Regions from separate parts of the Methylophaga marina genome, predicted to be linked through region 1. Evidence: riboswitches for the same ligand, from Rfam matches in the RefSeq annotation. Region 1 holds a riboswitch; each other region holds the start of a gene.
The links. A riboswitch is a leader RNA that binds a small molecule or an ion and turns the genes downstream of it on or off. The one in region 1 is predicted to bind cyclic di-GMP.

Region 1 (8,041 bases):
TTTCAGAGGGTATATTTCAGGCGAATATGCTAATTATCAAGATGAGTTTCGTATGCTCTGTGGTGATGGTTCGTGGAAATGGATCATGGCGCGGGGCATGATTATCAAGCGTGATAAAAACTTAAAACCACAACGCATGATAGGTACGAGTACTGATATTTCGTACTTCAAGAAAATTCAGGATGAGCTGCGAGGCAATACAGCCAAACTCAGAGAATTACTTGAATATAGCCCCATTGCTGTTCGTATTGTCACCAATCACCGTAAGAAAATTGTTTTTGCTAATAGACGTTATGCAGAACTGGTTAATGAAAGTAGAGATAAGTTACACCATCTCAATCCATTTGCATTTTATGTTGATCCCTCTGTAGTAAAAAGCTACTTAAACCAAATCATTGAAGGTAAGACAATCTATAACCAGCTGACTGAGCTGAAAATAACAGGCCAGGGAATAAAGTGGACATTGGCTTCATACTTACCCATTCAATATGGTGGCGAAGACTGCAATATTGGTTGGTTTTACGATATTACTGATCGCTTGAAAAACGAAGAAGCGCTTCGATTACATGCCAGCGTGTTCAACGATGCCTGGGAAGGAATTCTTATTACGGACAAAGAAAACCGGATTATCAGTGTCAATAAGGCCTTTACAGAAATTACGGGGTATACAAAGGACGAGTTAATCGGAAAGGATCCAAAAATCCTGGCTTCGGGGAGGCAGAGCTCAGAATTTTACAAGGAAATGTGGGATTGCATCGAAACAGAAGGGCGCTGGCGTGGAGAAATATGGAATCGTAAAAAGAATGGGGAATTTTTCGCTGAAATCCTGACGGTTAGTGCGATCAAAAATTCTCAAGGTGAAATTATCAGTTACCTTGGGTTATTTGTCGATATTACCGAAATTAAAAAAACAGAACATTTATTAGTGAATATGGCGCATTACGATGCGTTGACCCAGCTAGCAAATCGTACATTACTCTCAGATCGGTTGGAGCAGGCTCTTTCCGTTGCTAAACGCAACGAGAAAATTTTGGCGGTGTGTTTCCTCGATTTAGATGGCTTTAAACCGGTTAATGATGAGTTTGGTCATGAAACGGGCGATAAGCTTTTAGTTGCTGTGGCAGAAAGGCTAAGGCAAGTGGCGCGCTCTGGTGATACTGCTGCCAGGATGGGCGGTGATGAATTTGTCGTACTCATCAGCAATATCAATAGTATTGATGAGCTTGACCCCATCTTGACCAGGTTGAGCCAGAAAATAGCAGAACCCATCAAACTTAATCGCCGAAAACATCATGTGACGGCCAGTATTGGTGTCGCGATTTACCCTATTGATAATGTCGATGGCGACACACTGATCCGCCATGCCGATTTGGCTATGTATGAAGCCAAACAAGCGGGTCGAGATGGCTACCATATATTTGATGCCAAGCTCGATCAGCAAATGCACGAATACCATACACAATTGGAGCGCTTGCACCTGGCTTTAATTGGCGAAGAATTCCGCCTCTATTATCAGCCCAAAGTCGATCTTCGACATGGTCGAGTGATCGGGGTAGAAGCACTGATACGTTGGCAACACCCTGAAAAAGGTTTATTAGGTGCCATGGAGTTTTTGCCTATCGTCGAAGGGCATGAGTTCAGCGTTGAAATGGGTGATTGGGTATTAAAAACGGCGTTAAAACAGCTGCATGCGTGGCAAGAGCAAGGGCTCAATATTCAGGTCAGTATTAATGTGTCTGCCAAGCAAATTCAACACACTGATTTTCTGAAGAAGCTGGAAGCATCACTGAATCAGTATGAAAGCATATCCCCCGAGTCGATTGATCTGGAGATATTGGAAACATCGGCATTGGAAACCGTGCAGACATCTCAGGTCGTGGCCGCTGCGAGTAATTATCTCGGCGTGCCGTTTGCATTAGATGACTTTGGAACTGGCTACTCTTCATTGACTTACCTAAGAAAGTTACCGGTGAAGACATTAAAAATCGATCAGAGCTTTGTTCGAGATATGCTGAGAAATGATGAAGATATGGCTATCGTTAAAGGCATTATTGAACTCGCACAGGTCTTTAAACGTGACATCATTGCTGAAGGTGTGGAATCAACGGAGCATTTTCAGTACCTGCTGGATATGGGGTGTGACATGGCCCAAGGCTACGCTATCGCTAAACCTATGCCTGCAGAAGAAGTGTACGACTGGATAAAAAATTATGAAAAAGCTCAGCAAGGTAAAAGTGAATAATGGCAAATATTCTTCTCGATAAAACACATAAACAACTGATTCAATCAGCCATTGGTTTGGGCAATTGGTTATTAAATTTTGATGTGTTATCTGCAGATGATAAACAAGCAGTGATAGCTATACAGGATGTTCTGAAAAAATTACCGAAAATCAATGATGGCACGCTAGCGATGTTGGGTGTGAGTATTGAAACGGGTGATGAAGAACAAGGATTGGTTCGAGGATGGGATGTTAGCGTGGAGTACTTTGCTGATGATCCTGAACAACAGGGTGGACTAGAACTATTCAGCTCTTATCTACCGATACCTGAGACAACAGATAAAGACATTTTGGCCTTAAAGAAACAACATGAGGTGTATTTTCATTGGCCAATAGGAGATGTGTGTAACCTGGTGAAACAGGAACAGGCAGAGCAGTGGATGAAAGAGGTAAGCCAACCGCAAGCCTTGCTTAAGGCGGGAAGTCGATTAAGAGCGGAACTGGTCTATAAAGATTTTTATTCTGAGATTGAGTTGCCAGTCTGAGATAACAGGCAAAAAAAAGCCTGAGAAAATCAGGCTTTTACGTTTAGGTTGTTACCTTGAGTGGCAGTAGGTGCGGGTAGTGCCGAATCGATAAGTTTGAGTGCATTGGCACCATCGAGTTTGGCTTTGTTGTTACTCATTTGAGCACTCTTCACCATAAGATAGTCATCAATACTGATCTTTGGGCTGCCTTGTGTTGGTGAAATACTCATTTCTTACCTCCTACTTTTTGTGCCATCTTACATGACCTTCGTCATTTCCAACGATAAATAGTTCACATAATTATGTACCGGCACGAGCTTGTAAAACTATAGCTTTCATTATGTTGCCGTGATACTGCATGAGTTAATCAACATCATTTACCATAAAAAAAGGGAGCCGAAGCTCCCTAATTGAACGACTGTATGAGATACCTTAGGCAGTGGCTAAACTTTTTTGCGTAGGCTTAAGAAACCTAATAATGCTGGTGCAAATAAAAATAAAGCGGCTGGCAGTGGGACGGCTGAAACAGACACGTCATACTTAACAGCACCTGAAGTGGCATCAACAATACTTAATACGTAATCAACACCTGTTAGTAAAACAGCAGTAAAACTGAAGTCTTCAGTGATGGCATATGAGACAGTGCTGCCGACAGCACCAAACACTAATGTTGCTGCTGTGATAGCAGGGTTGAAAGACCACTCAATGACAACAGGTGTATCTACATCAGTAGAAAGAGTGAATGCTGAATTCCAATCACCCGCTTTTGAAACAGTACCGCCAGCAAGCACAACAGCGTTGTCTGATAAATCAACGCTTTGACTAGCACCGGCTGAACCGGCTGCACTGAGTGACAACGTTGCGGCATTCACACTGATTGAGAAAAATAAAGCTACGACAAATAGCATCGCTTTTTTCATAAAAATTCCCTTATGTTTAGATTGAAAAAACAAGCAATGCAACCCAGCCATCTTCACTTGGAAGACCTGTGGCTTTCCGACCCCGCCTCACGACGAGTTTGGCTTTGATTTACAACTGATGAAAAAAATCCAACACAGTAAGGACCCGCTAAATGGTGAATTGTTCATCCAGCTATAGTGTAGATAAGCACTGTTACAGGAAAATGTCAGAATCGAAAACAGATGAATATAAAAATCATTAGCTAACTTGATGATACGGCGGGCATATTTCCCGTTCTCAACTGGTGTATAGTCAGATGAATAATAAAAAAATAAAAACACATCTGAGAAGGAGAGAGCAATATGGCAAGCGTATTAAAAACGACGCATCATGGTGGCTGTCCACATGATTGTCCTGATACCTGTTCCATGGTGTATGAGGTTGAAAATGGTCAACTGACCTCAGTTAAAGGCAATAAAGAACATCCAATGACGCGAGGTGGTTTGTGCGTCAAACTCAAAGATTATGAAAAGCGTCACTATCATCAGGATCGTTTGCTTCATCCGATGCGACGTACCGGACCCAAGGGAAGTGGGCAGTTTGAACGCATTAGTTGGGATGAAGCACTTGATGAGATCACCAGCCGCTGGAAAGCCATTATTGACGAGTATGGTCCTCATGCCATTTTGCCTTATAGCTATCTGGGTAATCAGGGGCTGGTGCATGGCTTAAATGGTGGCGATGCTTTTTTAACAAAATGGGCGCAACCGTTTGTGAGCGGACTTTTTGCGGCGAAGGTTCTTGTACAGCCTGGTTGCTGACAGTGGGGCCAACAGCTGGGGTCGACCCTGAGAGTTTTATCCATTCTAAATACATCATCCTTTGGGGATGTAATTCGGTGAGTACCAATGTCCACCATTGGCACATTGTAAAAGATGCCCAGAAGCAGGGCGCCAAAGTCGTCGTTATCGATCCCTATAAATCCAAAACAGCGAAAGAAGCGGATTGGCACATTGCGCCTAAACCCGGCACTGATGGTGCTTTAGCCATGGCCATAATGCATGTGATTATTGAAGAAGGACTTCAGGATCATGACTATATCGACAACTACACAGTGGGGTTTGAGGCCTTATCTGAAAGAGCCAAAACCAGAACACCAGAATGGGCTGCCTCGATAACGGGTGTGGCTGCGGAAGATATTCGTCAGTTGGCGCGCGAGTTTGCCTCTACCCAACCAGCAGCTATTCGCTTGGGTGTGGCTGTAGAACGTAACTATGGTGGTGGTCAAGCAATTCGTGCCATCACCTGTTTACCTGCATTAACCGGCGCGTGGCGTCATGTTGGTGGTGGTGCATTACAGTTTCCTGTCTGGGAGCATCCTTATAAGTTTGATGTTATTTCGCGTCCGGATCTGATTCCGGAAGGCACGCCGGTCGTGAATGCAATACAACTGGGTCGGGCACTAACAGGAGAATTGGGGCTCGATACACCGATTAAATCGATGATGTGCTGGAATGCCAATCCCGTCACGCAAGCCGCCGAAACTGACAAGATTGTTGAAGGTTTGATGCGAGAAGATCTCTTTGTTGTTTCGGCTGAGCACTTCCTTTCTGATACCGCATCTTATGCTGATATCGTGCTACCTGCCTCTATGGGCGCAGAGATGGAAGATATGGTGCTGTCATGGGGCCACTTATATCTAACCTATAATGAAAAGTGTGTGGACTCGCCGGGTGAAGCGATACCAAATAATGAGATTTTCAGACGCTTGGCAGCCAGAATGGGCTATCAAGAAGATAACTTTAGCTGGTCGGATAGTGAGTGTCTTGAGAACTATGTTGATTGGGACTCTCCGGCATGTGAAGGCATTGATTTAGCTTATTTACGCCAACATGGCTTTGCTAAATTAAAAGTAGGTACCAAAGATGATCGTGCCCCACATCGCCATGGGAATTTCCCAACACCGAGTGGAAAGTGTGAACTGGAAGTGAAAGGGGCTACCAACTTTGTGGCTGGTCCGTTCCGGCAGATGTATGAAGGCTTCCAGCCTGGTGAGTCATTAGATAGCTTGCCAGATTATATGCCATCAAGAGAGACGCACGAGAGCAATCCGGCATTAGCTGAAAAGTACCCATTGAATATCATTTCGCCCAAAAGCCACGGCTTTCTGAATTCTTGTTACGCCAATATGGACAACAAAATAAAAGGCCAAGGTGAACAGTTTGTCATGATAAGTCCAGTGGATGCCGACCTCCGAAATATTCAAAGTGGTGATGTGGTATCCGTATTTAATGACCGGGGTAAATTTGAAGCACTTGCTCAAATTACAGATGATGTCAGTCCCGGTATCGTCGTGGCGACACTTGGATATTGGCGACAGTTGAACAAAGGCACGGTGAACTGTGTCAGTTCAGCTGAGTTTGTGGATATGGGCCATGCCCCAACATTTACTGACAATTTGGTTGAAGTCAGATTGAGTTAATCTCGACAGCGTGCAAAAAAAGCCCGCTTTCGCGGGCTTTTTTTATGTTGATGTTTAAGCGGTTTCTTTGTTACCGAAAGGTCTGATGCCCATCAGAATAAGCAAAGACAACATCACGATTACCAGCTGGGCTGACAATCCCTCCCATGTTGAATAAATACCAAGCCAGGACAAGGCAAAATCAACGGGTAATGAAGAAATGCTGATCAAATCAGCTTCCTGTAGGGCGGCCACCGCCTTACCTATTAATACAAATGATAAAGCCAGCATCAGATAGGTACTGAAAGTGAAGAATGTTCTGATAGGTAAGCGTAATGAGTATTTAACAAACACCCAGAATAACAGGCCTAAAATCACTACAGCCGTAACAAAACCTGTGGCGATAGACATGGATTGTGATGCCGCCGATTGGGTAAGTAGTGCTTGATAAAAGAGGACTGTTTCGAACACTTCACGATACACCGCAATGAACGACAGGCCTGCTAATCCCCACAGCGTGCCTTTACTCAAGTGTCGATGAACGTGTTGATTAATATAAGCCTGCCAAGCCGCCGCGTTTGTTTTACTATGCATCCAGAAACCGACATAGAATAGAATCACAGCGGCCATCAAGGCGCCCACACCTTCCATGATTTCACGGCTTGCACCACTGATGCTAATCAGATTTTGGGCTGCCCACCACGTGGCGACACCCGCAATCAGGGCAAAAACCCAGCCAGCATGCACATATTTCACCGCGTCACGACGCTCCGTTTTGACTAGAACAGTGACCAGTGCCAACACAACCAGCATAGCTTCCAGGCCTTCACGCAATAAAATCACTAAACTGGCGGTAAACAATGTCGAGTCCGATAAGGTATCGGCAGACAACAAATCTTGTGCCTGACTAAGCTGATGATTGGTTTGTTCAAGCAGTGCGGTAATGTCGTCTTGTTTTTCAGACTGAGCCGTTAATTGTCTGAATGCCATCATTGATTTTTCGATGTCTTTGCGTAGCTGTGGATCGTAGGCATCCAAGGCATTTTCAGCGAGCTCAAAGCCATCAAGGTAGGCACTGACAGCTAGCGCTTGTGCCGCTTTATAGTCCCCTGATAGATAACTTGTATGTGCCGCTTTCAGTTGTTGTTTGGCCATGGCAAGTGGATCATTTGATGCAAATAACGGCTCAGGATGTGAGCGAAGCTGAGCTACTGTGTCATCGTCAAGCGTGGGGTATTTATTGAGTAATGTCTGGGGACTATTACTGACAAAATCCTGAATAGTCATGGCAGTGGGGACTGTTGCCATACCAGTGTGATCCTGAAAGGCCAAGCTACCTGCATAAAAGGCCAGTGACCAACGCTGTTTCTCATCAAGGTGAGACAGCGCCACCATAGCCGTGCCCTCAATACCATTGGTGATGGCATCATACAAACCGATAACTGAACGGTTCATGGCACGATCTTTATCAGTGAAGTTTGTCGGTGTGGGGTCCAAAGAGGCGGCTAATGTGCCATCTCCCTGACCCATTGCACCATGACAGGCACTGCAGTTTTGCTGATAAAGCTGTTTTACTTGTTGAATGGGCAGTAATTCGCTGGGCAAAGAGACGTCCGGTGAGAGCTTAATCAAGATATTCCGAAGATCCACTGTGATGGCATGAATGACATCAGGGTTTTGTTTGTTAGTAACGGCTTGTTGTAATTTAAGTGCCGCTTCAAGCGCGTGTTGGCCGTTCTCGAGTTGTCGGGTTTTTTCCACTGCAAGCGCAGAAAATTCTGTCATCTCGCTGTACTCAGCTTCGTTGATCACCTCACCATTGGCCACAGCAGCACTATAATCTGCTCCGACATACTCAGCTATCTGCATGAGTTGTCGCGTTTCACTCTGTGCATCGTTTGCATGTGCGGCATGAATAAATGACAACATCAT
Region 2 (8,041 bases), 950 kb from region 1:
AGCGTACGCCCATGCCACCGGCCGTTAAGTCACGGTCTAAGCCCATAGCCTTGGTCAGTTCAGCACTACCATCAGCCAACATTCTAACTTTACCTTCATTGTTGACTTGTCTACCCCACGCCCCCATGACAAAGGCATCATTCACGGCCATACACCAGATTTCATCTGCTCCTGCTGCTTTGATGTCATCTGCAAGGCGTATAAAACCAGGTAAATGCTCCTCAGAGCAAAGCGGAGTAAATGCACCAGGTACACCAAAAAGAACGATGGTTTTGCCTTCTGTGAGTGATTGCACATTTTGTGGTTGAGGGTTAACAGGGCAGCCACTGCTTGCTGAAAAGTCTACACATTCTGAGAGTGTCGCCGCGGGAATTTTCTGTCCAACTTCGATTGTCATACTTGCTCCTTAATCCATTATTTTTATTTACAGGTTAACTAGCATAAGACAATCGCTATGAGATAAAAACACTATGAAACATGAGGTTTTATCAGTTTGGAATTGTGAAGGTGAGTCGATATGATGTTAGTAACTTACTCGAATCAAAAGGATATAAACACATGGCTGAAAAACAATTACGCTGGGGAATTTTAGGTGCTGCTCGTGTAAACGAAAAATTACTGCCCGCTATTGTTGAAGCAGCTAATGCGAAATTGGTCGCCATTGCTAGTCGTCGTCCTGGTGCTGCAGCAGAAGTTTTGCAAAAACTAGCGCCAGAACAAACTGAGGTAGAGACTTTGGACGATCCTGAAGCACTGCTTTCTCATTCACAGATCGATGCTATCTATTTACCCATGTCGAATGAAGAGCATGCGGAATGGGCTTTGAAAGCCATAAACCACGGTAAACACGTGTTGATTGAAAAACCGATGGCACTAACGGTGGCGGATATTGATGCGATTGAAGCAGCTGCGAAAGCAAACAATGTCACGGTGATGGAGGGCTTTATGTATATCTTCCATCCCCAACATGATTATGTAAAACAGTTGATTGATGATGGCAAGATTGGTGATGTGCGCACGATGAAAACGGCGTTTGCCTTTCCAATGAAACCCGCTCGACTGTATAGGATCAATCGCGATATAAACGATGGTGGTGGCGCCATGTGGGATATTGGTCCTTATGCTATTCATACAGCAAGACTATGGTTTGATAACGAGCCTGTTGCAGCCATGGCGATGGCCAAGCTCAATGACAGTGGAGCGGATGTCAGCTTGAGTGGTGTATTTGATTTTACGGATGGTAAGTTTGCTCATTTTGAAATGAGTTTTGAGCATGCCAGACGCAGCGAGTATGAAATCATCGGGACTAAAGGCGGTATTAAATGTCATACCGTTTGGCAACCGGAAACGGAAGAGGCCACAATTAGCTGGTGGAATGATGAGGAAGAACAAACCGTCTCTATTCCAAAGGCCAATCATTTCAATCTGGAAATAGAGCATTTCTCTGAGTGCATACTGCAAAATAAGGCTCCCAAGCTCACGATGACAGATGCAAGAAATAATTGTGCTGCTATTTGTGCTGCTCTGGCTTCAGTCCGACAATCAAAAAAAGTTGATATTGATTGAAAGTCAGCAACACTGATAGTCATAATTGATACAAACAAACGGATCTTTAAGTAGAAAAGCCGAAATGTGCACCCTTTAATTTGAGAACTATCAATGTTAGGGTAGAAGCAACAACAAACTAGTTGTTGTTGGTACCCGTTAGTAAGGTATTTATTTACATTCATAGCGGGTATGTTCGGCTCAACACGTTCGTGATGGGCTGTTATAGCCAAACTCGTCGTGAGGCGAGGACGGAAAGCTACAGATCTTGATGAAGAGCGAGATGGCTGGGCTGCATTGCTTTGTAACAAATCAAGGAGTATTTGATATGAAACAAGCGATGCTATTTGCAATTGCTTTATTTACCACAGTGTCAGCCCATGCTGCGACACTCACCATCAATCCAACAGGTTCAACTAATGCCACACAGACCACATCAGTAGACACTGGAAGTACAGTGTTAGGTAGTGGAACCGTCACTAACGGTGACGAGCCATGGAGTTCAACTTACGATGTGACCACAACAGAAGATACCTCAACCATTATTGAGTGGTCATTTAATCCTGTAGCCGCACTGACAGAAGCCACTATTTCTTTTGATAATGGGGTTGATCCGGTTCAGTTGTTTGATATTTCAGGTGATTTCAGATTTACAGGTTTGATTTACGCAGGCACAGTTGCCTCTGTTAACCTGCTTAATGGTAACAGAAACACCTTTAAATATGACGTATCACTGCAATCAGTTTCTGAAGTGCCTGTTCCTGCAGCATTTTTTCTTTTAGCCCCAGCCCTGTTAGGGTTCCTTGGTCTACGTAGAAAAAACGTGCTTTAGCTCGGGAAATTTAAATTTTCTGAGACACTTCAATTATCTGACAAGATATTGAGTATTGTGAAAAAGCCGTGGTAAAGAACCACGGCTTTTTTATTGCTGGATATTATTTCGCTTTACGGCGCAGGCCGATAAAGCCTAACAGAGCAGGAGCAAACATTAATAATGCACCAGGAACAGGAACTGCAGATGGTACATCAACTTCTTCAATTCCAGCATAAAGCACACTTTGCTGGCTGTAGTTATAAAAACCGAAAGCCCCATTACTGAATGCACCAGTAATACTTAACTCTTTTATACCATTGACAAAGACTTCAACTAAAGAGGATGTAAAGGTAATATCAAAGTCATATGTTGTATTATCCAGCCAACCTGTATCGCCCAAGTTAGTTGCACGGGCTAATTCGGTCACATTTTTGCTTGGATCATGAGACCAAGCACCAGAGTTATCACCCAATACGTCCCTGACCTGTGAGATGGCCAGTCCTTTTTGACCAGCACCGTAATAGGTCTGATCTCCTTGTTTCCAGTCGATGAGTAAATAATCAGCAGATGAGTTGGTTAGATCGTTATTGTTATAACCTAAGACAAACCCGATATAATCATCGTCAGCAGTCGTCTTTACTGTTATCTGACCTGATAATGCCGTGCCCTGGCTATTTTTATTGTTGTGAAAGACGGTTGGAGTACCGTTGATTCCTTGTTGAACAGCATTATTACCCGACTGTAATACCCAGTTACCGTTACCATTTGCCTTCCATGAAGACAAATCAACGGGCTGAGGTGCAGCCATAGCTGTTGTGGATATTGCTCCAAGAATGAAGCCACCCAAGAGAAGGTTTTGTAACGTTTTTTTCATGCCATTTTCCTTATTCGCAAAGTGAAAATGCAACTCAGCCATCTCATTTTTATTAGTAGAATTGAGACCTGTAGCTTTCCGTGCTTGGCTCACACCAAGGTTGGCTTTGAAATTGAGCGCTGGGTTTTACCAGCAAGGAAATTCTAACCCAACCAGACGCGATAGAAAATAACGTGTTTTGTATTTTCTTTACAAAAGTTAACTTTTGTAAAGTGACATGCGTTCGCTGCTATCTAGCGATAACGCAATGAAGCTGATAGTGCAACTCCATATTCCCGGTGTATAGAAAGTCTCATTGTTAATTCTTGCAATAATTCACAACCAGTTCACAGTTTTTTTGTGATCATTATCACGCGATCAAGCAAATGCTGTGCGTTACATCCCAGATTTAACTAACTGGTGTGGTTCTGAAATTCAGTGATTTGTACCATCGATTCATCTGAAATAGTTCAGATGGTCACATCATTAGTTATTTGTGATGTGTTTTTTATAAAGCCAAACTCGTCGTGAGGCGGGGTCGGAAAGCCACGGATCTCTAATGTAATTGGAGATGGCCGGGTTGCATTGCTTCATAGATTAAATAGGAATTTATTATGAAAAAAGCGATGCTATTTGCTGTAGCTCTTTTGTTTTCGGTTGGTGTTAATGCCGCTACGTTAAATTTGACTGGAATTGGTTCATCAGGTGCTTCTCAAAGCGTTGATGTAAACAACAACAGTACAGTTTTAGCAGGTGGTACTGTAGGTGAATCAAGCAGTTGGTCTTCAGGCTTCGATTTAACCTCAGACACTGATACTGCAGTAAAGGTTGAATGGTCATTTAACCCATTTACTGCTCTTGATAGTGCAGTACTTGTATTCAGTGAAATCACAGGTCCATCAGGTGGTTACACTGGTAGTACACAGTACTTCAACATCACTGGCGACTTTAGCTTTACAGCATTTTTAACTGCTGGTGTGTACTACGCTGTTGATATTATCGACGCTACATCTAGTATTTTGAAATATGATGTATCAGTATCTGCAGTACCTGTACCAGCTGCATTATTTTTATTCGCACCAGCCTTATTAGGATTATTGGGCATGCGTAGAAAAACTGCAGTAGCAGCATAAAACTTGAAATCAAAAATCAAGTTAACAATTGTTAGTTAGATTGAAAGGGGAACTTCGGTTCCCCTTTTTTATGTTTAATAAAGATGCTCTTTTCTAAAACAAATCCATTTGCTTTGATGGTTTGTGAAATAAGTCGGTTCGTAGAACCAATGAAGATTGGTTTTTGGGGTATTTCTTGACCGCGACGTTGAATCGTTTTTTGATCATATCTGCATAGAACCCCTGACCTTCAAGTCTAAAACCAAATCGTGGGTCATTGGTTTTGCCATTCCTGGAGTCTTTAATGCGATTCATGACATGTTCAGCCTTATCTGGATAATGACTGTGTAACCAATCATTGAAGAGGGGGCTGACTTCTCTTGGTAATCTCACAAAAATATAGTCAATATTGCTAGCGCCTGCTTTTGCAGAAGCATCAATAATCGCTTCTAACTCTGTATCTGTAAGAACAGGAATGACAGGGGCAATCAGAACAGAAACAGGGATGCCATTACCCTTTAATGTGCTAATCGTTTGCAGGCGTCTTTGTGGACTGCTGGCTCTTGGCTCAAGTTTTCTGGCAAGTGTTTTATCCAAGGTCGTGATAGACAATTGCACATGTACCAGTTGTTTTTCTGCAAGTTGTTTAAGTATGTCGATATCACGTTCTATCATAGATGACTTTGTGACAATATTAACTGGATGGCTAAATTCGAGCATCACCTTGAATATCTGTCGTGTGATTTTATGATCACGTTCTATTGGCTGATAAGGATCAGTGTTAGCGCCAAGAGATAGTATTGAGCACTGGTAATTCTTTGCCATTAACTCATGCCGAAGTAAGTCAGCAGCGTTGGGTTTTACCGTGAGTTTTGTTTCAAAATCCAGGCCTGGAGACAATCCCAGATAAGCGTGGGTAGGTCTGGCGTAACAATAAATGCAGCCATGCTCACAGCCACGGTAAGGGTTAATCGTTTGCTGAAATGGTAGATCAGGTGATTGGTTTCGACTGATAATTTTACGAGGTGTTTCTTCACTTACCTCTGTCGAAAGAGGACTGACTTCACTATGAAACCAGCCATCATCAACCTCAGTGCGTTGAAACTCATTAAAACGACCATCGATGTTATTTACTGAGCCACGGCCCTTGTGTCGTTTATTGTGTTCTGACATTAATCAGATAAGTAATACTCTATGGTAGAAACAACGCGTACCTTTTTTATTTGTGGATTATTGTTGTCGCGTGAACTGATGCTGAATTGGCCTTGGCGCGCCTTACGAATTTTACCCAAGGTGCTGTCTGAGTCTTGAGCAAATTTTTCTGCCACTTCTCGGGCTTTACGTGTCGCTTCTTCAATCATCTGAGGCTTAATTGAATTAAGACGTGTAAATAAATACTCTGGTTGAGCCGCGTAATTATTGCCAGTTAACACAATGCCTTGCTTGCCAAGTTCAGAGAGTTGCCCCATCACTTCTCTGACGGTGTCAATGGCCTCTGAATATACAGTGACGGTCTGTACAGCCGTATATCGAAATTCAGCACGTTGATTGCCACCATATTGCTGTGCAGATTTGTCGGTGATGGCTGGCGCGCTGATGGTGACATCATCACGTTTTATACCTTGTTGGGTCAGAAACGAAATAATGGTGTTGGTATTGCTATCAACATCATTGTATAAGCCTTGTAAATTATTACTTGCCAGAGTGAACTGGATTGGCCAGATGACGATATCTGCAGTGAACTCTTGTTCAGCTAGCCCTTTTACTGTAACTGTTCGTTCGTATTCTTTATATTCGATTGCAGCATTAGATAGAAACCAACCCAGGGTACTAAGACCGAGAAATAAAGCGACACCAAGAATCAGACTACTGCTTTTATTGACCGATGACATAAGTCACTCCTATAGCAAACGCATGAATGTCCCAGCAGTGTAAAACAATTGTTGATTATGATCGACGAGAAAAATGCTCTTTTGAAAACGCGATGCGTTGTTCAAGCGTCATTTTCTTCACATTGGTTAAAGATTCAATTTTCTTGAGTCGTGGCAGTAAACCCACACCATTAGCCACTTGTATACTCAAACCGGGACGGGCGTTTAGTTCAAGTAGCATAGGGCCTTTTTTCTATCCAAAACGATATCAGTACCTAAATAACCCAAGCCCGACATTTCATAACAGGATGCAGCCAGGTGCAGTAATTGATCCCAATGTGGCACCTGAAGATCAAGCAGGTTTCTACCTGTGTCAGGATGCAGCATAACGGGGCGGTCAAATTGAACAGCACGCACCGCACTACCATTACCAATATCCAAACCCACACCGACAGCACCCTGATGAAGGTTCGCCTTACCGTTAGAATCAGATGTGGATAAGCGCATCATGGCCATCACAGGAAAGCCTTTGAAGACAATCACCCGTGTGTCAGGCACACCTTCGAATGTATATCCATTAAAGCAATCATCGAACTGAATCAGCGCTTCAATGATGGCGACATCAGTTCGACCACCCAGCGAAAATAGTCCCGCCAGGATATTAGAGACATGACGCTCAAGGTCGGCGAGCTTAAGAATTTGCCCATTTGCTTTGTGGTATCCGAAATCATCTGACCCCGTCACCACCAAAATACCTTTACCTCCTGAACCATGTGCCGGTTTAATACAAAAACCTGCAGTATTTTTAATAATATCGAGCAGATCATCGACCTGGTGTTGTTCTGTGATAGTGCCTATGAGGTCCGGCGCATTAACTCCCGCTTCCAGAACGATTTCTTTTGTTTGTAATTTATCATCAACAAGCGGGTAGAGACGTCTTGGGTTGTAACGGCTTATGTAAGCAATATTTCGTTCGTTCATACCAAGCACACCAATCTTGGCTAGCTTGTTTGGGTGAACGTACCGAGACTTGACCTCTTTCAGCCAATTCAGCACATTCAGGCTCATAGGTGATCCTCGGTTAAAGGTTTAAAGCGTTTTAATTCGAGCAAGCGATAACCGGTGTAATTACCTGCCATCAATACCAGTCCCATTAAAATCAGCTGGATGCCGAGGAAATTGAAGGTCAAATGACGAATTAATTCGTTATTCATTGCTAAGTAGGCTAGTACAGCTACTAACAAAGAGCCTCCACCTTGAATAACTACCTGATGTGGACCTTCTTCTTCCCATAAAACTGACATCCGTTCAATGGTCCATGCCAGAATGATCATCGGGAAGAACGTCACTTTCATACCTTCTGTTAAGCCAAGCTTATAGGCAAGAATGGAGAATATCGCAATGATACCTATCACCATGATGATAACCGCGGATATTCGGGCGACGAGCAGCAGGTTGAGATAGGAAAGATAAGAGCGAATCAACAAGCCTGTACCCACGATCAGTAAGAAACCGACTAAGCCCGTTACAAGACTTGTTTGAATAAAGGCCAAGGCAATCAAAACCGGCATAAACGTACCGGATGTCTTTAAGCCCACCAGAATTCGCATTAAGACAACCACTAAAACACCAACAGGTATTAATAAAATACCTTTAAACAGTGCTTGTTCCTCAAGTGGTAGGGTATAGAGTGAAAAATTTATCAAAGCTTCATCAGCAAACTTCTGATTCAAGGCGACACCAAACGGGAGCTCTTGCTGAATCATAGAGAAAGTGACGTGTGAATTGGTTCCGCCAATCAGTTCAAGAACGGGTCCTGAATGATATTCCCAGAGTAAGACATTTT
Region 3 (8,041 bases), 680 kb from region 1:
TCGATACTGCAAAACATAAAGTGGTGAAAAATATTTTGGTTGCTGCACGTCCTCGTGGTCTAGCATTTAACAGTGACGGTTCATTGGCTTATTCAAGCAGTGAAGTGGGTAATGAAGTCACTATTATCGACACCAAAACGCTGTCCATTATCAAACAAGCAGAAATCGACTTACCTAATTCAAAACCGATGGACATAGCGGTTAGTCCTGATGATAAAACAATCTACGTGACAACTGGTCGTGGTAATTCTGTCGCAGTACTTGATGCCAAAACGCTTGAGATGCAGGCTAATATCCCTGTAGGCAAACGTGTATGGGGCTTAGGAATGACTCGTGATGGTTCGCGTTTATACACAGCAGATGGCGTGAGTGGCACGGTTTCTGTGGTTGATACAGCGACAAACAAAAATATCAAAACTATCAACGTTGGAAAATTCCCATGGGGCGTAGTGGTTGACGATTGATTTATAGTTAAACCTTCTTAGAAAAAGCCCGGTTATAAAGCCGGGCTTTTTTGTTTGTGATGAAAAAGATCATTAAATACTTTGTTAGCAATTACTGACACGTTATTATGCCTCGATGAATAAAGTGATTAAGCGTTTTTTGCAGATTTGTTTGTTCCAGGCCAGCCCTGCAGATATTCCAGCATCATCAGTATTAGTTAATATCAGTATCGTCTGTTACTTTATGGTCGGCGTGCTGGTCAGTCATATCGATCACAACTGGATTATCAGTCTCGTGGCGAGTCTAGCCGACACAATTATGTTGATCATCGTGACAAAACTATTATTAGTCAGTAGAGGTTTATCTCATCGCTTTGAACAAACTGTTACAGCGATGGCCAGTACTGGCGCTATCGTAGGTCTGGTGAGTTGGCCTGTTTTTTCTGTATTCAGGTTGGTCGAACCACATAGTCAACTGACCAGCATCATTCTATTGATGGTGCTTATTATCATTTTCTGGAGTTTATTTGTTGTTGCACATATCTTCAGGTATGCACTAGATATCCGACCGGGGCTGGCAGCCGTTATCACGGTGGCATATGTCATCGTATCGTTGATAGTTGTTGGACTTACTATTTCAGGAGTGACTTAATGCACATTCATATACTGGGGATTTGCGGCACCTTCATGGGGGGCTGGCGATTCTTGCGAGGGAGTTAGGCATGACAGTCAGTGGTTCTGATGCCAATGTCTATCCGCCTATGAGTGACCAACTTGCAGCTGCAGGTATTGATGTAAAAGAAGGCTATAAACCTGAGCATTTAGACCCTGCACCTGATTTAGTGGTGATGGGCAATGCCATGTCGCGTGGCAACCCGGCTGTGGAGTATGTTTTAAACAAAGGTCTGCCTTATGTGTCTGGCCCTCAATGGTTAAATGAACATGTCCTGCAAGGCAAATGGGTATTAGCGGTCTCGGGTACACATGGAAAAACGACGACGAGTAGTCTATTAGCATGGATTCTGGAGCATGCAGGTATGCAGCCAGGTTTCTTGATAGGCGGTGTCCCTGATAATTTTGGCGAAACAGCACGTTTAGGTAATACGCCATTTTTTGTGATTGAGGCAGATGAGTACGACACGGCCTTTTTTGATAAACGTTCAAAATTTGTGCATTACATGCCCAGAACACTGATTATTAATAATCTTGAGTTTGATCATGCTGATATCTTTGATGACCTGGCGGCAATTCAAAAGCAATTCCACCATCTGGTACGAACGGTACCTGAACAGGGTTTGATTATTTCACCTCAGGATAAGACGATTGACCATGTCTTTAATATGGGGTGTTGGACGCCAAGACAGACATTGGGTGTTAATGCTGATTGGTGTGCGACATTATTGAAAAATGATGGCAGTGAGTTTGAAGTCAGATATGGTGAGTCTACAGCCCGAGTCAGTTGGGATATGCTCGGCCAACACAATGTGAATAATGCGCTTGCCGCTATTGCTGCTGCCCATCATGTTGGTGTCACGGTTGAGCATGCCTGTGAGGCTTTATCCGTGTTTGCTGGTGTGAAGCGTCGTTTAGAGTTAAAAGGTGAAATCAATAATATTCGTGTTTATGATGATTTTGCCCATCATCCGACAGCGATAGCAACAACAATTGCTGGGCTGAGAGCCAAAATAGGTAACCGTCGTCTGGTAGCTGTATTGGAACCTCGTTCAAATACGATGAAGATGGGAATTCACCAAGATACTCTGGCTCAGTCACTTATTCAGGCAGATAGAGTATTGTTGTTACAAGATAGCGACTTGAAATGGTCATTAAAAAACGTGACTGAAACACTGGGCGAACATGTTAGTGTCTTTGACTCGATCGATGCTATTGTGAAGACGATCAGCCAGGAAGCACAAGCGGGTGATGAGATTTTAGTAATGAGTAATGGTGGTTTTGGCGGTATTCATCAGCGAATTTTAGAGGCGATAGCTTAAGAATGTTGGATCAGCAACAAATTGCATTAGCCATTACCGGTGCTTCTGGCGCGCCTTACGCGAAGCGTTTATTGCAGGTATTACTCAAGCAAGGGCTCACGGTACATTTAATGATTTCTACCGCTGGTAGAATTGTGCTCGCTGATGAACTCAATTGGAAGTTGCCTGCAAGAGCATCGGATGTGCAGGAAAAGCTGAGTCAGGAATTCGACTGTGTTCCTGAACAATTGCAGGTTTATGGTGAACAACAATGGTCATCACCACTGGCAAGTGGTTCACATCGCGTGCCCGCCATGATTGTGTGCCCATGTACCATGGGAACGTTATCAGCAATTGCTTGTGGTCAGAGTGATAATTTAATCAACCGTGCTGCCGACGTCATGCTTAAAGAAGATCGGAAATTGATCGTGGTTCCAAGAGAAGCGCCATTTTCTGTGATTCATCTCGAAAATATGTTGAAGTTAGCTAAACTGGGAGTCTGTATTTTGCCACCCAATCCTGGATTTTATTTTAATCCAACATCCTTAGCTGAAGTGGTCGATTTTGTTGTCGCGAGAATACTTGACCAAGCCAAGATAGAGCATGACTTGATGCCGCGATGGGGGAGTAATGGGCTATTCGGGATTCGTCGTTAACTCACGTATAATGTGGCTTAAATTTAATGCCGTTCAGGAAAACCATGTCTGATATTGAAATTGCCCAACAGGCTGCCATGCAGGAAGTCATCCAGCTCGCCGAGAAAAAGCTGGGTCTTGCCTCTCAACATATTGACCCATACGGACATTTCAAAGCGAAAGTATCATTAGATGTCATGGATGAGTTGGCAAACCGGCCCGATGGTAAGTTAATCCTAGTAACTGCTATTAGCCCGACTCCTGCTGGTGAGGGAAAAACGACAACCACGATCGGCCTGAGTGATGCGCTAAACCGAATTGGTAAGAAATCCATTGTCTGTGTACGCGAACCTTCTATGGGGCCATGCTTTGGTTTGAAAGGCGGGGCTGCCGGTGGTGGTTATGCTCAGGTAGTACCCATGGAGGATATCAATCTTCACTTCACGGGCGATCTGCATGCAATAGCTTCAGCCCACAATTTATTATCAGCGATGATTGATAATCATATCCATCATGGAAATGCCTTACAGTTGGATGCCAGACGTATTGTTTGGCAGCGAGTCATGGATATGAATGACCGTGCATTGCGGGATATCGTGGTGGGTATGGGCGGTTCTGCCAATGGTTATTTGCGTGAAGAGCGTTTTGATATCGTTGTTGCTTCAGAAGTTATGGCTATCTTTTGCCTAGCTAATTCTTTACCTGAGCTGAAGCAACGCTTGGGAGATATCCTGATCGGCTATTCCGTTGATGGGACACCAAGATATGCTCGAGAAATCATGGCCCACGGCGCTATGGCTGCATTATTAAAAGAAGCGATAAAACCCAATCTTGTGCAGACCTTAGAAAATAATCCAGCCTTTGTTCATGGTGGTCCATTTGCGAACATAGCGCATGGCTGTAATTCGGTTATCTCAACCAAAATGGCACTTAAGCTGAGTGATTATGTGGTCACTGAGGCGGGCTTTGGAGCGGATTTAGGTGCTGAGAAATTTATTGATATTAAGTGTCGCAAAGCTGGGATTAAGCCAGATATGGCTGTTGTTGTCGCCACAGTAAAAGCCTTGAAATATCACGGTGGTCTGGAACTGAAAGAGCTTGGCGAAGAAAACCTGGATGCGTTACAGGTGGGACTGGCTAATTTAAAACGGCATTTAAGCAACTTACAAAATGAGTTTGGTCTACGCTGTGTTGTTGCCATCAATCACTTTGTTAATGATAGCGATGCAGAAATAGAACTAATTACAACGGCTGTAAAAGAAATGGGGGCTGAAGCCATTCTTGCTCGTCATTGGGCACAAGGTGGGGCCGGTGCAGAAACACTGGCGGAACGTGTTGTCGAAATACTGGATAGCCCTGCTGAGCCTTGTCGTCTGTTATATCCTGATAGTTTACCGCTATGGGACAAAATCAATCAGGTTGCTAAACGTCTATATGGCAGTGGTGAAGTCGTTGCTGATAAAAAAGTGATGGATAAGATCGCTATGTTGAACGAGCAGCACGGGGATATTCCAGTTTGTATGGCAAAAACACCGTATTCTTTTAGCGGTGACCCGAGCTTACGTGGCACGGCTGAGAATCATACGCTGACAATTCGTGATGTTCGTCTGTCAAACGGTGCTGGTTTTCTGGTTGTACTTTGTGGGGATGTGATGACTATGCCTGGATTACCTAAGCACCCAGCTGCTGAACGTATTGATATTGATGATAATGGCTCAATAGTCGGGCTGTTTTGATATAAAAAAGCTCAAATATTAAGGGTGTTAAGCAAAAAAGCCGTAAAGATTTATCACTACGGCTTTTTTCTTTTATGTGCTTAAATTTTTTAAGCCTGAGTATTCACCTTGCGACGCAAACCAAGAAAACCTAACAACGCTGGAGCAAACATCCATAAGGCAGCAGGTACAGGCACTGCTGATGGCGTTTGGATATAACTAGCAAAGCCAGTTTCTTCAAAGTTAATTTCATGTGAAAGTGATGCATAAATGAATAATGCATTATCAAGCAGAATATCAGCAGAAGGTAATGTTGATATAGGGCCAGTGAAAAAGTCTTTATCAAACATCATCAGGCCAGACAGAGAAAAACTTTCTGTGAATTCAGACACCGGAAAAAGAGTGCTAGTTGTAAATAGAATCGCATCACCTGTGATATCGGGATTGAGACCTTTATTCACCATTGATGTAACGATATCTGTATTGAATGCATCAAGGTTTGCAATAGTATTATCTAATATACTGAGAGCAAACTGGCTGCCATCAAACAAAGTGGGGGCAGCTGTACCTGAGAGAACGTAATTTGATGATACGTATGTACTCACTGTGCCTGTGCTTGGAAGAGTATATGATGAGTAGAGGGTCGCTGATGCTAGGTCTGTATCGTAAGACCATGTAGCTGGTGCAGACTGGCCGAGCAATGAACTTAGGTCGCCATTAGCTGTTTGCCATGAACCATTAGTTGATAAGCTTGTTGCAGCTATAGCAGCGTTAGTTAAACCAGTAAATAAAGCCAGTGCGATAAAAACTATTTTTTTCATGTGTTCTTTCCTTAGATATTATTGCAGTACAGCCACCTTAGTATCATAAGGTCTGTAACTTTCCGTCCTTGGTTCACACCGAGTTTGGCTTTGGTTAAAGTGTTTCCAGAAAAAATAGTACCAAACAGATAATAATAAATAAAACGAAATTGTTAACTTTGTTCTCGATGTTTTTTTATTAAATCGTATGCTAACTGAATTTCTTTCGCTTGCTCTGTCGCAACGGCAATCATATCTTCTGGAACGCCTTGTCCCATGAGTTTATCCGGATGATATTGGCTCATCAGTTTTCGATAAGCACGTTTAATTTCTTGATTAGAACTCTTTTCAGTCACCCCAAGCGCTTTATAAGCATCGGCCAATTCATCAGAATAAGAGCGCTGCGGACCGGAAGAGTATTGCTGCTGATGACCTCTTGCGAAACTTGCCTGGCTCATCACCATATCCAGAATACGGTTAAACTCGGCCCGGTTATATCCTAGCTGAGCAGAGACTTGTTCCAGAATATCTTTTTCTTGTGGATCAAGCTTACCATCAGCTAAGGCCATGACTATCAGGTAAACCAGTAAGACTTGTTTTAAATTAAACGTATTACCACAATGTTGTTTGAAATGATTCATTGTGTCTGTAATATCAAAGTCGGGTTCTGCGCCTCGCTTAAATTGGCGGATGGCTTCTTGTCGATGCTCACCCGACATCCCCATTTTTTTGATAAAGGCTTCCACGTGATCGATTTCAATCTGGCTGATTCGACCATCTGCCTTCGCTAGTTTCCCCATCAAAACAAACACAGTTTCAAGAAAAACTGTTTGACGGGTTTGACTTGTAAATGGATTAGCACCGCCCAGACCATACGCTCGTATACGGTCAGCAAAACCACCAAACAGTAAGCCAATCAGTGCGCCAAAAATTCCTAAAATGAGTAATCCTACACTCATCGTACTGAGTAATATAAAGCCTAGAATAAGGCCAATCCACTTAAACATAACAATTAACTTTTGTTTGAAATACTAAAATAAATAAGACCGAGCCCCCATAGCCCAAATACCCAGCTCAGTACTGGTAACCCTGCAAACATAGTTGTCGAGTAACCATCGAGACCGGTGATAACGGCAGCGCCTACCAAAAATGCAGCGCCAGAGGTAGCAGCAGCACTACGATAACTGGCTTTTTTGATTTCTTTACGCAGCTGTTGAATATCATGTGATGCTAAATTAACGTTCAGCTGACCATCTTGGGCTCTCTTAGTCAGGTCATATAATAGACGCGGCATCTCGGGTAAGGTTTCAGCCCAATGAGGAGCTTCTTGCTTTAGCGTTCTTAACGCTGCTTGCCAGCCCATTTTTTCCTTCATCCATGATTCTAAAATGGGTTTGGCTGTTTTCCATAGATCCAGATCGGGATAGAGGTCACGGCCCAAGCCTTCAATATTCAGTAAGGTTTTTTGTAGCAGCACCAACTGTGGTTGCACTTCCATATTAAAACGACGCGCTGTTTGGAAAAGTCTCAGCAGCAGTTGTCCGAAAGAAATTTCTTTTAAAGGACGAGCGAATATGGGTTCACAAACACTTCTTATGGCTGCTTCAAACTCATCAAGTCGAGTCTCAGCCGGCACCCAGCCTGATTGCACATGTAACTCGGCAACCCGGCGATAGTCATGATTAAAAAAGGCAAGGAAATTTTCAGCTAAATAACGCTGATCATCTGGAGATAATGTCCCCATGATGCCAAAATCAACAGCAACATAACGTGGATTTGCCGGATCATGACTATCCACCATGATATTACCGGGATGCATGTCCGCATGGAAAAAACTATGCTTGAATACTTGGGTGAAAAAGATTTCGACCCCCATTTCTGCCAGTTTTGCCATATCCACACCTTTCGCGATTAAACCTTCAGTATCGCTAATAGGCGTGCCATAAATACGTTCTTGAACCAGGATATTAGGCTTGGTCAGCTTCCAGTATATCTTGGGGACATATAGTAAGGTGGTGCCTTCAAAATTGCGTTGCAGTTGAGAGGCTGAAGAGGCCTCGCGCAACATATCGAGTTCATCAAAAAGGTTCTTCTCAAGCTCAGCTACGATCTCTCTGGGCCGTAATCGTTTTCCCTCAGACCAGTATCGTTCAGCAAAAGATGCCAAGGTATACAACAAAGCAATATCACGCTTGATAATGGGCTCTATGCCAGGACGAACCAGTTTTATAACGACTTGCTCACCACTTTTTAATGTAGCTGCGTGTACTTGTGCAATGGAGGCAGAAGCTAATGGTTCTGGTTCAATATGAGCAAACAATGTCTCAATGGATTCTGCTTCATAGGCTTTATCAATCAGTTGTTTTGCTTGCTCAGCGGGAAAAGGTGCTACTTGGTCTTGAAGTTTAGCTAATGAATTGGCTATGTCAGGCGGCAAGAGATCGCGACGCGTTGATAACACCTGTCCAAACTTTA
Region 4 (8,041 bases), 200 kb from region 1:
TCGTCATAAAGGAGAAGCCATCGCTTACAGTCTTATCCTCGGTGGCGCCATGGGCAACCTGATTGACCGGGTCTTTCGCGGCTATGTTGTGGATTCCTTTGATTTCTATTGGCGAGACTGGCATTGGCCGGCCTTCAACCTGGCTGATATTGCAATTGTCCTCGGTGCCTTACTTTTCGTTTCCAGCAGCTTGTTGGGTAAAAAAGCAAACACCAATGCCGAGCCGGATGGATCTGACTGACACCTACGCCTATACAACACCATGACCGAACTTCCCGACAACATCCTTCACCTGCCGCAATACCAAGTACTGGGCTGCAAATCAACCGACGACGAAATGCACTTCCAGGTGGACGTGCCCGATCCCATCGCCTGCGAGGAATGCGGCGTGCAGGGTGAGTTCGTACGGTTCGGCAAGCGTGACGTTCCCTATCGTGATCTGCCCATCCACGGCAAGCGGGTCACTCTCTGGGTGGTCCGCCGCCGATACACCTGCCGGGCCTGCAAGACAACATTCAGGCCCCAGCTACCGGAGATGGTGGACGGATTCCGTATGACACTGCGGCTGCATGAGTACGTGGAGAAGGAATCCTTCAACCACCCCTACACCTTTGTGGCGGCACAGACCGGCCTGGACGAGAAGACGGTGCGCGACATCTTCAACGCCCGCGCCGAGTTCCTGGGGCGCTGGCACCGCTTCGAGACGCCCCGCATCCTGGGCATTGACGAGCTATACCTGAACAAGCGCTACCGCTGCATTCTGACCAACATTGAGGAGCGAACCCTGCTCGACCTGCTGGCCACCCGCCGCCAGGACGTGGTGACCAACTACCTGATGAAGCTGAAAGACCGGCAGAAGGTCGAGATCGTCAGCATGGACATGTGGAACCCCTACCGGGCAGCGGTCAAGGCTGTGCTGCCCCAGGCCCGTATCGTGGTAGATAAGTTCCATGTGGTGCGCATGGCCAACGATGCCCTAGAGAGAGTGCGCAAGGGCCTCAGAAAGGAGCTGAAACCGTCCCAGAGCCGGACTCTCAAGGGAGACCGGAAAATCCTGCTGAAACGCGCTCACGAAGTCTCAGACCGGGAGCGCCTCATCATGGAGACCTGGACAGGCGCGTTCCCGCAACTGCTGGCCGCCTACGAGCACAAGGAGCGCTTCTACGGCATCTGGGACGCCACCACACGGCTCCAGGCAGAAGCCGCCCTGGACGAGTGGATAGCCACCATCCCGAAGGGCCAAAAGGAAGTCTGGAGCGATCTGGTCAGGGCAGTGGGAAACTGGCGCGAAGAGACCATGACCTACTTCGAGACGGACATGCCCGTCACCAACGCTTACACGGAGTCCATCAACCGACTGGCCAAGGACAAGAACCGTGAAGGGCGCGGTTACTCCTTCGAGGTGATGCGGGCACGAATGCTCTACACCACGAAGCACAAGAAGAAGGCACCGACTGCGAAGGTCTCTCCTTTCTACAAGAAAACCATCGGTTACGGACTGCCGGACTTCGCAGAGGAACTCAACTACGGAGTCGATCTATCAACCATCTGAGGGTGGTATCAGATTGATGGGGTGAAGGTGCCCCATCAACCATTAAATCCGTATACCCTTAATAATCAGTTGCTTAAGATCTATAAATCTGAATTATGAAGCGACTTCTTTAATATTTATTATGAAGCCGCAGGCTTCATAAAAGACACTGTTAGGCGTAAAATAAATCGAGCCTGGCACCAATATCACTCAAAACGCGCAAGGATAGCAGGGTTGCTGGGGCAATCAGTGCCTGGGATCGGCCTTTGGGAAGATGCGGCTGCCAGCGGCCAATTTCTTCTCCATCATCGCTCTTCGGTGGTCAGAAGGGCTTAAACCGAGTCTTGACGGCACTCCAGATCAGGGGGATATTTTCGCATAGGCGGTTGGACTTCCTATTCTTGAAGCGGCGATCCGGGCTGATCAAGGCCGTGGCCACTGCGGACATCAAAAAAACAACCCGTGTGAACTGAGAGGTCAATTCCGGATGTCGCCAGGAGGCAGTTTCTGATTTCGCTTGACACTTATTCGGCGTTGTGCATCCAATATCTTGGAGGCCTAATGCGCAACGAACAGCGGTAGTTGACTTCCGAGTAACTTGACTTAAGTTACTGTTTTTATGTGGTTGCGCCCCGCGCATTGGGGAGCTAATGAATAGATCAATACAATTGGAGAACTGCTATGAAGATCAAGAGCATACTTACTGGAATGGCGTCATATTCGCTTTTTTGTCATCAGCAGCACATGCGGCGGATGATTTCTGGGAGCACACGCGGTTAGGTTACACAATTTATTTTTCTGGAGGTTATGCAACCACTCCATTTAACCCGCCGTCTTCTGTCCCCAGAAGGGACGCTGAAATTACAGACGTTTCCTGGGATTGGAATACCATTCCTAACGGCCATACGTCTGAAGAAGTCGAATTGTGTTACCGAAAACAATACTCATCCTCTGATTTTCTTTGTATCGATATATCAGCTGCGCAAAATGACAATTCAGATGCATTTGACGGGTTTAACGCCCGTGGCACTTTCCATTTACGATTTACTTTAGTCGGAGGAGCGTATTCAACTATCCGTACAGCGGATACAGTAAGAGTGGATTACAGCTACTGATGTAATACAATATGACAGATTACCCCCTTTGTCATAAGGAGGAAATGCAGCATGAATATCATCACTGGATTTATTAACAGCTCAGCCCAAAGCGCATTGCAGTCGGATACCTCCGTTGCTAATTCCAAGGATATAACGAATTCAGAGAATACAAGCAGCTCCGGCTCTCGGATCAGCAATACTACTAATCCAGCCCTGCAGATTAGCGCCCGAGGTCATTCTATAAGCCTATTGGTGCAAGGCGCGAACGAGTTTTTACGCCAAGAACTTGGGCCCAGTTACCTTCCCATAGCAAGAGGCCAAGCGTTGCTTGACCAAGCCGTTAGCATGGTAACAGCCAATACCGAAATTGATATAGATGGCCAAGCGTTGAGAAATGCCTTGCAGCAAGAACACAACATTCGTGAAACGATACCAAGACCTAACCCTTCATCTGATAGTGGAAATGTCTTTGATTTTTTATCGGAAAGCGACAGAGAAGCGTTGGAAGCTGCGTATGATTATGCTGTAGAGAACAACCTCGATGCTGATGATGTTGAACTGGCAGCCGGGTTACTTGCCAGTGACCGACGACGCCAAGCCGCTATTGCTTCAGGTACAATCTATTTAGTGCATGAGCCAAGTGAGAATGCAGGCAAGTTTATTCCCCAATCATCAGCTAACTTACCCAATACAGACACTAGCAATCCGCGCCAGTCACTGATTGATCGATTGACATCCGGCGACCTATTCAGTAAAAATCCGTTTCTCAACCAGGCGTTATTCATCGAAGCGGCGTTTCGCACCCTGCAATTAAAGAATTAAAGGGGTCTGGTTGAAATTATTTTTCCAGGCAAAGAATCAACACACGATCAATCGCCTAACGATGGCATTCAGCCGCGCGCGCGAATAGCGCGCCGGCTGATGCTGGCGTTAGGCCAGAAGCCCAACGTTCATATCTGACGATCAAAAGTCGTCACTTTACAAGAAGGGTTTGAGTTATAGCGACAACCATGTTTTTGAAGAAACGGTAAAATGTCAGGGCGGGAAAGAAAAAATGGATATTGAGTTTGGCCGCTCTTCATTCTATGACGAGGATAGTATTTATCTGAATGTCGATGGCAAATCTGTGATTATGGATCGTGCTACAGCCAAGAAATTTGTGGAAACCGTTCTGGGTGTTGGCCACTATTTCGGTTTTGTCGATTAATCATCGGCGCAAAACCGGTAATTGAGCCTAACAATCACAGTCACGGCGACGTCTACTACATTGCGGCTTCGCCTCCATTTCGCAGCCGCGCGTGCTGTTGGCGTTAATGGTCTATGGAAACGATAGAAATCAAGTCATGTGATGACGCCACAACCCTCTCCTTGAGGATCGTTGGTGGCAACGAGGAGGGCTCAAACTTTGTTGCCTCTGTTACTGGCGCTCCATTTATAGGTGAAGTCAATACAACAACCTATTTTGTCGGCCCGCCAAGTCTTCTGTTTCGGGATATGGCAGACAACTGGCGAGGCTGGAAAGGGGAGAAGATATGGGGAGCTTTGGACGGAGAGTTCATGCTCACGGCAACGGCTATGCATGTTCAAGGTGTCAGCAAACTTGATTTCTTTCTATAGATTTCTCACTCACACACTTCATCAATTTACTAAATGAAACTCATCACTGAGTTCTTAGTCAGTACCCCTCTAAACATTAATTTCCCACGGAGGAGGAGAACCTATGGAGTATGTTGGCCCCGTCAGCTCTGCTGTTATGGCCATTATCTGGCTTGTCTATTTACAGTTAATTCTTAGTCAATATCGCCGTAATAATCGGCCCTATCTTCTTTTTCACCATGCTCAAAATGAGAACCCCGATGCGCTGTGTATGTTGGTGAATATGGGGGAGCGGCCTGTTCATGTGGTGTGTGTACAAGCCGTGATAAAAATGACGTCCGGGGAGGAGCATAAGCTTGCTGTGACCGAGTTTGAGCGCATTAATGTTACGGAGCAAAATGTGCAGCAAACCTTGCGTCAAGGGCCGTTGCTAAATGGTAGTTATCTGATTTTAGGAACATTTCGAGACATTATTGAAAAGACTCAAAATGAAATAGGTTTAAACGCTTCACTGGAAGACGTTGAATGTCTCGAGTTAAGAGCCGCAGTAATTCATGCGCCAAGTAAACACCCTGTTGGGGCGAAACGCGCATTTGTGTTGAAGCACAATACAGGCACTTGCGTTTATCCAAAAGACATCAATACTAGGCAGATGGTAAAACGAAAAGACAAACAAGAAGTCGCGCAGTGGATAGAGTCTGAGCTACATCCACGTGAGAATAATGAATAGTAATAGTGATAAGCGCGACTGTTTTGAGTTGGGTGCCAGCGTTGATTCAGTTTCTGTTTGCTGTGGTGGCGATGCACTTTATTGCCAAGTGGATGCAAGAAGCGATCTTTATTGAGAACCTAGCTTATGGTGGGGAAAAGTCAGGGCTACTCACTCTCTGGTTTGGTCATTTTTCACTTTAGCTTGTTACGTTATTTTCGCGCTGAGTTTGATTTATCTACTTGATACATAGTTGTATTCCTAACCAGCTTTGCCTGTTCAGATTGATGTGAGTGGGGAAGTCTTAATGCTAGAAATCGCCAAAACCCACTTTTATATAGGCCTTCTAGTACCAATGTACAATTGATTGAGCTATAAAAGCGATTTACCCTGTAGCTGTAGTAAATTAATTTCTTAATAAAGCCAACCTTGGTGTGAGCCAAGCACGGAAAGCTTCAGGTCTTTATAAGTAGTGAATAAAGATGGCTGGGTTGCAGAATAACAAAGGCTTATGTAATGAAGTTATTTAGCAAAAACTTATTAATCGCACTCGGGTTGTTAATTATGGCGCCGTTGACTGCTAACGCAGCAACTGTCCATCTTGATGCAAAAACAAACACTTCTTCGAATGCTGTTGAACTCAACCTGAAAGCAGGTACTTATTCAATAAGCCCATTTAAAGATGACACATACACAGCGTGGAATGCTTGGGGTAAAGTGCAAGGTTGTAGTGCTGATGGCACTGGTTGTTCAAAAGGCTGGGTCAACAACTACTCATTCACTACACCGTCTGGCACTACTCATATCATCACTAGCGATACTGGTAGATATGAGACAGCAGATTTAGCGCTGCTGAACGCACTTGGTGCAACATTTACACTGTTATCTGATGCCACAGTTCAGTTCTTCATCAATGATAGTAACTACGGTGACAACATCGGTGGTATGTCATTAAATGTATCTGCAGTGCCTATTCCTGCTGCAGCATTCTTGTTTGCGCCTGCATTATTAGGTTTCATGGGCTTACGTCGTAGAGCTCAAAAAACAGTCGCTTAATACCCAGACTGTTAAACCGATTAAAGCCGTAATGATTAAGTTCATTACGGCTTTTTTATTGCCTGAAAGAAACTTATGGCAAGATGATATGGCAAATGAACCTTTTTTTTGTGGCTGAGAGAAGAGTCTTTCGGCGTTTGAGTAAAGAGATTGTCATTTACCCATAGAGTTAAGTATATGAATATGGATCAAGCTGATACCGACTCAGCCTATGCAGAGGAAACATTAACCTTTGAGCAAACCAGCGAATTGCCGGGGAAGGTATTACTTGAGTTTGGCGCGCCATGGTGTGGTCATTGTCAGGCAGCAAGTGCAGCTATTAACGAAGTAGTTAATGAACATACGAAGCTACGTCATATCAAAATCTACGACGGCAAAGGCAAGCGATTGGGCCGTGGGTTTAAGGTTAAGCTATGGCCGACATTGATACTGCTAGACAATGGTCAAGAAGTGGGTCGTCTTGTGAGGCCATTACGTGCTGATGAGGTTCGTGAATTGATGTCGAAACTCAACTAAGCGGAGCCAGTTTTGCCCTTGTCCCGACTGATTTTCTCTGAGAATAGTTATGCATATAAACCATGTGTTGCGGTTTAAGGAGCCACTACACAGACTATCTGAAGATAAATAGCCTGGGTATCTCGGCGTTATTCGGAAAGGGCCGTGACGATTTGTTGTGTGTTGTATTGCATTAGTTTTATATAGGTTGCAGCCGGGCCATTTTCTTCAGATAACGACTCGGGATAGAGTCTGCCGCCTGGTTTGGCCCCGGTGGCATTAGCAATCTGCTTGACCAAACGGGTGTTATTAGAATTTTCAAGAAAATAACGTGTCACGCCAAGCTGTTTAATCTGGTCGATGAGTTTAGCAATGGTAGCAGCTGAGGCTTCTGTTTCTGTGGAAACGCCCTGAGGAGATAAGAATCTGACGCCATAGGCTTTTGTGTAATAACTAAATGCGTCATGGCTGGTTAAAATGTCACGTTTGTCAGTGGGCAGGCTTGTCAGCTTTGCGTGGATATTGGCATCCAGTGCCGTCAGTTTTTCCCTGTACGCTTGAGCAGCCTGTTGTATTTCATTTGTCAGATCTGGTCTGACTTCAATCAAGGCCGCTTCAATATTATTAACCCAAACCTGAACATTATCGACATCATTCCATACGTGTGGATCCGTTCTGAACTGGCCATAGCCGGCTGTTACAGAATAGGTCTCAATACCTTTTGAAACAGCAATCGGAGCTGTGCTGGTGCCGGCGGCTTTCGCTAAACGTTGAAACCAGTTCTCTAAACCCATGCCACTTAAAAAGATGACGTCTGCGGATTTGATTAACTTTACATCACCTGGGAGGGCTCGTAGCTGTGTGGGTCACCATTAGGTGGCACAATACTGGTCACTTTTACATGCTTGCCACCTACGTTTTTGACGACATCAGCCAAAATGCCAAAGCTGGTGACAGCATTGATAGTGTTAGCGGAAGCGGATTTGATGACAAAAGTTAGGCCGATAAGAATCAGATAGGTGAATAACGGTTTGTACATAGTGAACCTTTTGTTTTGATACTAGAGTTTGTAGCGATAGAACCACTGCTTTAACACCCCTTGTGGGGCAACGCACAGAGTGACAAGATAGATAAAACTGCTGGTCAAAATAATAGTTGGTCCGGACGCCGAACCTAAGTGGTAAGAAATTAGCAGACCGATAAAGCCAGATAAGGCACCACTCGATGCAGCAATGACCAGCATCATTGGTAGTGTTCTGACCCAAAGCTGAGAGATAGCAGCGGGTAACATCATGATACCTACAGCCATAAGCGTGCCCAATGTCTGAAAACCGGCGACCAAGTTCAACACAACCAGAAATAAAAATAAGAAATGATGAACAGGGCCATAACCACCTACGGCTTTTAAGAAGCCGGGATCAAAGCATTCAACTACCAGTGGCCGGTAGATAATGGCTAATACGATAAGACTCAAGCTAGTCACGCCGCCCACCAGATACAATGATTGCGCATCAATCGCCAATATAGTGCCGAAGAGCACGTGTAAGAGATCAATAT

Region 2: it holds a riboswitch for cyclic di-GMP, as region 1 does, so the genes downstream of both, QUE24_RS12745 (PEP-CTERM sorting domain-containing protein) here and QUE24_RS01660 (hypothetical protein) in region 1, are expected to answer to the same signal.
Region 3: it holds a riboswitch for cyclic di-GMP, as region 1 does, so the genes downstream of both, QUE24_RS05255 (hypothetical protein) here and QUE24_RS01660 (hypothetical protein) in region 1, are expected to answer to the same signal.
Region 4: it holds a riboswitch for cyclic di-GMP, as region 1 does, so the genes downstream of both, QUE24_RS02645 (hypothetical protein) here and QUE24_RS01660 (hypothetical protein) in region 1, are expected to answer to the same signal.

Annotation. Positions count from the first base shown of each region.
Region 1 is NZ_AP027741.1:333,170-341,210, reverse strand. It holds gene QUE24_RS01675 (EAL domain-containing protein) at 1-2,242, shown strand, start outside; gene QUE24_RS01670 (hypothetical protein) at 2,242-2,766, shown strand; gene QUE24_RS01665 (hypothetical protein) at 2,796-2,978, opposite strand; gene QUE24_RS01660 (hypothetical protein) at 3,192-3,668, opposite strand; cyclic di-GMP riboswitch class I at 3,703-3,781, opposite strand; gene QUE24_RS01655 (molybdopterin-dependent oxidoreductase) at 4,011-4,469, shown strand; gene QUE24_RS01650 (molybdopterin-containing oxidoreductase family protein) at 4,547-6,130, shown strand; gene QUE24_RS01645 (cytochrome c/FTR1 family iron permease) at 6,185-8,041, opposite strand, start outside.
Region 2 is NZ_AP027741.1:2,494,590-2,502,630, forward strand. It holds gene QUE24_RS12730 (peroxiredoxin) at 1-397, opposite strand, end outside; gene QUE24_RS12735 (Gfo/Idh/MocA family protein) at 559-1,566, shown strand; cyclic di-GMP riboswitch class I at 1,764-1,845, shown strand; gene QUE24_RS12740 (hypothetical protein) at 1,874-2,377, shown strand; gene QUE24_RS12745 (PEP-CTERM sorting domain-containing protein) at 2,481-3,233, opposite strand; cyclic di-GMP riboswitch class I at 3,259-3,348, opposite strand; cyclic di-GMP riboswitch class I at 3,718-3,800, shown strand; gene QUE24_RS12750 (hypothetical protein) at 3,827-4,345, shown strand; gene QUE24_RS12755 (PA0069 family radical SAM protein) at 4,439-5,497, opposite strand; gene QUE24_RS12760 (SIMPL domain-containing protein) at 5,497-6,216, opposite strand; partial or broken gene QUE24_RS12765 (alpha-L-glutamate ligase-like protein) at 6,272-7,263, opposite strand; gene QUE24_RS12770 (inactive transglutaminase family protein) at 7,260-8,041, opposite strand, start outside.
Region 3 is NZ_AP027741.1:1,013,831-1,021,871, reverse strand. It holds gene QUE24_RS05280 (PQQ-dependent catabolism-associated beta-propeller protein) at 1-464, shown strand, start outside; gene QUE24_RS05275 (hypothetical protein) at 580-1,095, shown strand; partial or broken gene mpl (UDP-N-acetylmuramate:L-alanyl-gamma-D-glutamyl-meso-diaminopimelate ligase) at 1,095-2,437, shown strand; gene QUE24_RS05265 (UbiX family flavin prenyltransferase) at 2,440-3,072, shown strand; gene QUE24_RS05260 (formate--tetrahydrofolate ligase) at 3,117-4,787, shown strand; gene QUE24_RS05255 (hypothetical protein) at 4,877-5,587, opposite strand; cyclic di-GMP riboswitch class I at 5,607-5,686, opposite strand; gene djlA (co-chaperone DjlA) at 5,740-6,573, opposite strand; gene ubiB (ubiquinone biosynthesis regulatory protein kinase UbiB) at 6,579-8,041, opposite strand, start outside.
Region 4 is NZ_AP027741.1:531,990-540,030, reverse strand. It holds gene lspA (signal peptidase II) at 1-241, shown strand, start outside; gene QUE24_RS02680 (ISL3-like element ISPpu12 family transposase) at 263-1,552, shown strand; gene QUE24_RS02675 (flagellar protein FlhE) at 2,182-2,646, shown strand; gene QUE24_RS02670 (hypothetical protein) at 2,881-3,450, shown strand; gene QUE24_RS02665 (hypothetical protein) at 3,620-3,835, shown strand; gene QUE24_RS02660 (DUF6228 family protein) at 3,949-4,245, shown strand; gene QUE24_RS02655 (hypothetical protein) at 4,349-4,954, shown strand; gene QUE24_RS02650 (hypothetical protein) at 4,960-5,136, shown strand; cyclic di-GMP riboswitch class I at 5,346-5,432, shown strand; gene QUE24_RS02645 (hypothetical protein) at 5,450-5,989, shown strand; gene QUE24_RS02640 (thioredoxin family protein) at 6,167-6,505, shown strand; partial or broken gene QUE24_RS02635 (metal ABC transporter solute-binding protein, Zn/Mn family) at 6,634-7,523, opposite strand; gene QUE24_RS02630 (metal ABC transporter permease) at 7,545-8,041, opposite strand, start outside.